Regions from separate parts of the Paenibacillus sp. RC334 genome, predicted to be linked through region 1. Evidence: predicted binding sites of a transcription regulator. Region 1 holds the regulator's gene; the other holds the start of a gene.

The links. Region 1 encodes Rex, which represses fermentation and respiration genes when NADH is low (regulators of the CRP and FNR family bind a similar motif). Its sites were predicted from a motif close to TTGTGAAATATTTCACAA; they were not measured.
Region 2: the regulator Rex is predicted to act here: its motif matches at 1,850-1,867, upstream of adhE (bifunctional acetaldehyde-CoA/alcohol dehydrogenase).

Annotation. Positions count from the first base shown of each region.
Region 1 is NZ_CP125370.1:3,230,017-3,233,193, reverse strand. Features, by position in the region: partial or broken gene dinG (ATP-dependent DNA helicase DinG) at 1-1,039, shown strand, start outside; gene QMK20_RS14730 (redox-sensing transcriptional repressor Rex) at 1,085-1,738, shown strand; partial or broken gene QMK20_RS14725 (amidohydrolase) at 1,725-3,027, shown strand; gene QMK20_RS14720 (cell wall elongation regulator TseB-like domain-containing protein) at 3,065-3,177, shown strand, end outside.
Region 2 is NZ_CP125370.1:3,396,232-3,399,408, forward strand. Features, by position in the region: gene adhE (bifunctional acetaldehyde-CoA/alcohol dehydrogenase) at 1-1,774, opposite strand, end outside; gene QMK20_RS15605 (Crp/Fnr family transcriptional regulator) at 2,034-2,750, shown strand; gene QMK20_RS15610 (DODA-type extradiol aromatic ring-opening family dioxygenase) at 3,022-3,177, opposite strand, start outside.

The sequences.
Region 1 (3,177 bases):
AGAAGAACATGACGATTATGCGGCTGACAGCCTCATTACAGATATTACGGGGCTGCTTAAGGATTTGGCAGGCATTAGGGAAAGCTTGCGCTTTTTCATGCGGATGGATGATGAGACGACCGTATATTGGCTCGAAGCGAGCGGGCAATTCCGCAGCAAGTCGCTACAATTTTATGCGGTGCCCGTCGATGTGAGCCGCCAGCTGAAAGAAATGTTTTTTGACAAAAAAAGGAGCATTATTCTGACGTCTGCTACCTTGTCGGTGGATAAGTCGTTTCAGTACATGACCGATCAGCTCGGCTTGCAGGAGGCCGCAGATCAAGGGCGGCTGATGACTACGCAGCTCCCTTCACCCTTTAACTACAGGGATCAGGTGTTGCTAGTCATTCCAAGGGATTTTCCGAGCGTGAAGGGCAGTGTAGGAGATGAGCATTTTGTAGATATGCTCGTCAGCTCGCTAGGTTCGACTGCCCAAGCGACGCGGGGGAGAATGCTCGTTCTCTTTACCTCCTATCGCATGCTCCGGCAGGTGTATGAGCCGCTTAAGGAGGCGTTAGCATCCAGCGACATCACCGTGCTGGGGCAGGGCGTGGACAGTGGGAGCCGCAGCAAGCTGACCCGACGTTTTCAGGAAGCCAAAGCTTCTGTGTTGCTGGGAACCAGCAGCTTTTGGGAAGGCGTCGATATTCCGGGCAAGGCGCTGACGTGTCTGGCTATCGTCCGCTTGCCGTTCCAACCGCCCAATCACCCGCTGCTGGAGGCTAAAAGTGAGCTGCTCCAGCAGCAGAAGAAAAATCCTTTTATGAAGCTGTCTGTTCCACAGGCTGTCATTCGCTTCAAACAGGGATTTGGACGTCTAGTACGTACCGCGAGCGACCACGGGGTTGTTATCGTTTACGATACGCGTGTGATTGAATCCTATTACGGGAAGCACTTTTTGTACTCGTTACCGGGACCAAAAATGGAGCATATGCCGACGGAGCAAATGGTGCCCCGTATCGCCGAGTGGCTCCAATCCGCCCCGGAGACAGAGGCATAACGGACGGACATCTTAACATGTCCGTTACAATTAGGGGGAGCATGTATGAAATCAGATAAAATTTCAGAGGCTGTCGTACGGAGGTTACCCGTATATTTACGTTATCTGAATGCACTGCACAAACGGGAGGTGGCTACGGTCTCTTCCCAGGAGTTAGGACAAAGACTGGATTTGAATCCGGCTCAAATTCGTAAGGATCTCGCGTATTTTGGAGATTTTGGCCGTAAGGGTATCGGCTATGATGTTACTTATCTTATCGAGAAAATACGCCATATCCTGAAAATCGACCAGCAAATTAACGTGGTATTGGTCGGAGCAGGTAATCTGGGGCAAGCCCTTTCGAATTATAATGCTTATTTAAAAGACAATATGAAAATTGTAGCAGTATTTGATGCTGTGCCAGATAAGGTCGGAACCAGGATCAATACGCTGGTCGTACAGCCAATGGATGAACTGGAAGCGACCGTGAAGGAACAAAACATTCGGATCGGGATTATTACCGTACCGGATTTTGAAGCGCAGAACGTGGCTGACAGGCTCATAAATAGCGGGATTGGAGCGATTTTGAACTTTGCGCCGACCACTCTCAAGGCACCAGCAAATATTCGAATACATGCCACAGATTTTACAACAGATTTGTTAAGCCTCGCTTATTATTTGGAAGACGGAAAGGAAGATATGCAACATGACGGTGAATAAATGGATGATTAAAAACGGCTCTTTTGCCGTGAACAGATCGGAAGCGGGGGTAATCCACGGCTATATGATCGTGGAGGACAGCCGCATTGCCTATATTGGCGAGACTTTGCCAGCGGGTGAGGAAGAGACGGAAGCGATTGATGGTAACGGGCTGCTGTTTTTACCTGGCCTGATTAATACACATGGTCATGCGGCGATGTCCCTGCTGCGCGGGTATGGGGACGATCTGGCTCTTCAAGTATGGCTTCAGGAAAAAATGTGGCCGATGGAAGCCAAGTTTACGTCTACGGATGTGTACTGGGGTACGTCCTTGTCCGTGCTGGAAATGCTGAAAGGCGGTACAACCACCTTTTTGGACATGTATGATCATATGGACGAGGTGGCTCGTGTAGCTGAAGAGTCCGGCATCCGTGCCAGTCTGATGCGTGGAGCGATTGGATTATGTTCGGAGGAAGAGCAGCGGATCAAGCTGGCTGAGGCTGTGAATTTTGCGCGTAATTGGCATGGAAAAGCAGACGGTCGCATTACGACTATGATGTCTCCACATGCGCCGTATACGTGTCCGCCTGCGTTTATCGAAAAATTCGTGCAGGCTGCGCATGATCTGGACTTACCGTTGCATACGCATATGTCCGAAACCATTGCCGAAGTAGAGCAAAACGTACGCGACTACGGCTTGCGCCCGGTTGCGCATTTGGATAAGCTCGGCTTTTTCTCCCGTCCATCGCTTGTTGCCCATGCTGTTCATTTGAATGACGAAGAAATAGCTTTGCTGGCTGAACGTGGTGTAGCGGTTTCGCATAATCCGGGTAGCAACTTGAAGCTGGCGAGCGGTGTGGCAAGAGTGCCTGATCTGCTCCGTGCAGGCGTTACCGTCTCTCTCGGAACAGACGGTCCCGCCAGTAACAATAACCTGGATATGTTTGAGGAAATGCGTCTGGCTGCACTCATTCACAAGGGAGTATCTGGGGGACCCAACCGCAGTTCCTGCGGGTGAGGCGTTGCGTCTGGCAACGGAGTACGGAGCGAAGTCGATTGGCTTGAATGAGGTAGGGGCGCTGGCAGCAGGCAACAAGGCTGACTTTATCGCGCTCGATCTCAATCAGGCTCATTTCTTGCCGCATACGGATCTCATTTCTCATGCCGTATACTCTGCAAGCGCCAAAGACGTGGCCCATGTATGGGTTGACGGTCGTCAGGTTGTGAAAAACGGTGAGTGCCTGACTATGGATGAGGAACGTATCAAGCATGAGGCACAAGCCGCCTTTGAAGGGCTGCTGTCGCGCTAATTCAGGTGTCACATCCCCTTAGAGAGGAAGCACAGGTTTGAAAAATAAGAAAAAATGGATAGTGGTCGCCATTCTGGCCGTCATACTGGTCCTGGTCAGCATTTTCTGGTATTATTCCTATGTTACTCAAGATCAGGTGACTGAGAGAAA
Region 2 (3,177 bases), 170 kb from region 1:
GACGCGGGTATTTGTAGATCCGTTTGCGGATATCCATGAATTTTTGTTTCAAGTTGTTGAAATCAGTATCTGGGTATTCATAGAACATCCACATGCCTTTAGCCGCATCCATCGGCGAACCGCCGCCCAATGCAATAATGCAATCCGGTTGGAAACGTCTCATCATTTCAGTACCACGTTCTACCGTAACTGTCGATGGATCTGGCTCTACTTCAGAGAACACTTCGATAGCTACTGGCGTTTGGCGTTGGTGTAAATAATGAATGACACGATCCACATATCCGAGTTTCACCATCATAGGGTCTGTGATAATGGCTACACGTGTGATATCAGGCATTTTAGCAAGATACTGAGTCGAATTTTTTTCGAAATAAATTTTGGAAGGTACTTTGAACCATTGCATATTCACCGTTCGTTTCGCCACCCTTTTCACATTAATCAAGTTGACTGCCGATACGTTCGACGAAGTCGAGTTACGTCCGTACGAACCACAACCCAGTGTCAGCGATGGAAGGTTGGTGTTGTAGAGGTCACCGATCGCACCATGTGTGGAAGGCGAATTTACAATGATACGGCCTGTTTGCAAACGGTTTGCGAACCGAGCGATAACGTCCTCATCGTTCGAATGAATAGCGGACGAGTGGCCCATGCCCCCGAATTCCACGACTTCAGCAGCGCGTTGAATACCTTGTTCCGCATTTTTTACTTTATAGCAAGCCAATACAGGACTCAATTTTTCCGCAGACAATGGGAATTTTGTTCCTACCCCTTCAATCTCAGCGACCAAAATTTTAGTTCCTGCTGGTACTGTGATACCACTCATTTCAGCAATTTTTACAGCAGACTGCCCGACAATAGCTGGGTTCACTGCACATTTCTCGACATTCATAGCTCCTTGAGTGAGCTTAGCTGCTTCTTCTTTATTTACAAAATAGCAGCCGTTAGCGATCATCAATTTTTTCACTTGTTCGAAGATTGGCTCTTCGATAATAACCGCTTGCTCGGAAGCACAAATCATACCGTTGTCAAAAGATTTGGAGAGGATGAGATCGTTCACAGCCTGCTTGATGTCTGCTGTTTTTTCAATAAAGCAAGGCACGTTACCTGGGCCTACACCCAGAGCAGGTTTACCGCAGCTATATGCCGCCTTAACCATGCCTGATCCACCAGTTGCCAGAATCAGCGCCACATCCGGGTGATTCATGAGTGAATTTGTCTTATCCATCGATGGAGCTTCAATCCATTGAATACAATCTGCCGGAGCACCATGTTTGACGGCTGCTTCAAGCAAAACGCGAGCTGCTTCCGCACTACACGATTGAGCGGATGGATGGAAACCAAAGATGATCGGGTTACGTGTTTTAATAGCAATCAACGCTTTGAACATTGTAGTTGAAGTCGGATTAGTCACTGGAGTGATCCCCATAATGATGCCGACGGGCTCTGCTATTTTTTGAAAACTGTCAAAGTCATTATCTTCAATGACACCAACGGTTTTTTCATTTTTGATGCTATGATAGACATATTCTGTTGCAAACATGTTTTTAATGATTTTGTCCTCATACACACCGCGTCCTGTTTCTTCAACAGCCAGCTTCGCCAGATGCATGTGCTTATCCATCCCTGCGATTGCCATAGCTTGTACGATTTCGTCAATCTGCTCCTGATTCATACTCATAAAAGCCTTCTGTGCCCGGTTCCCCCGGTCAATCAGTGTTTGAATATACTGCTCAGCGCTTTGCTCTTTTTGGATAACCTCGTTTTTAACAGCCATTTCCCTCATCCTCCTGTTATCTCGTGTACTATCTCTTGTTCACGCACTGATCGTAACACAGCTTTTCAAGATATATTGTGATTTTTTTCACAATCTATTTAAAATTTTATTTTATGAAGTGAATTAAATCACAAAGTTTGGAATTCTGCCACTTTTACCCCCTCTTCTTGCCCCAAAAACGCATAGCACAGGTATATAATGAATTTGAATTGATCAAGTTGCAGATAAAAAAACAAAGGAAACAAAGGGGAAATGGACGATGAGAAACCCTGCAAACGTAATGGAAGCCCGCGGCAACACCTGTTGCTTCTCGGAGACCAGCTTCAACCGGCTGCAAGTGATGATGAAAGATCGGGTCATGCCAGAAAGCTCACATCTGTTCTGGGAAGGAGATACAGCGGATAAGCTGTTTTATATCAAGCGCGGACGCGTGAAAGTAACGAAAACAACGGATGAGGGTAAGGAACTTATACTATATATGTACCAAAGCGGCGATCTGATTGGTCAAGCTGATCCATTTTTCGGTACCAAGCACTCCTTTTCTGCCGAAGTTCTGGAGGACAGTGATATCGGTGTTGTCGATCATACGGATTTGGAGCTGCTTATTTGCCAGCACTGTGATTTTGCCATTGACTTTATGAAATGGATGGGGTCCCACCACCGTATTACTCAGACCAAATTTCGTGATCTGATGATGTACGGCAAGCCCGGTGCTCTATGCTCCACGCTAATCCGCCTGTGTAACACCTATGGTGAGCCTCATGGGGAACATATCCTTATTCATAAAAAAATCACTCATACCGACCTCTCCAATATGATCGGTGCCACCCGCGAAAGTGTAAACCGGATGCTGAGTGATTTGCGTAAAAAAAATGCAGTCGAATATGATAATGGCATGATCGTCGTAAAGGATTTGGAAATGCTGCAAGGTGTATGTCATTGTGAGCTGTGCCCGCGTGAGATTTGCCGGATCTAAATTATTGTTTTATTTTATGTAAAAGAGAGTGTTCTGTAAACTGTATGGCTTACAGAACACTCTCTTAATTTTACACTCCCACTCCACCTAAATGGCGGGCAGCAGCGGAGCAATCCATTTGAATCTGAAGAAGCGAAGCATTCGCCTTTGCAGCGGGATTCTCACCTCTAAATGTTTGATAAAACCCAAAAGAATCCCGCTGCAACAGCGATCGTAAGATCAAATGGATCGCGAAGCGCCTAACATCCCACCAACACCCTTCTCCACATTTTTAGAACTGGAAGCACAGATAACTTAAATTCCCCATCTCATAGCTCCTGTGGATGACCTTGGCCTTATTCGCCGGATCTCCACTCCCCATGGCAATAAGCAACGGTACAAAATGTTCAGCTCTCGGTACCGCTTGACGAGCATATGGGGCTTCGCT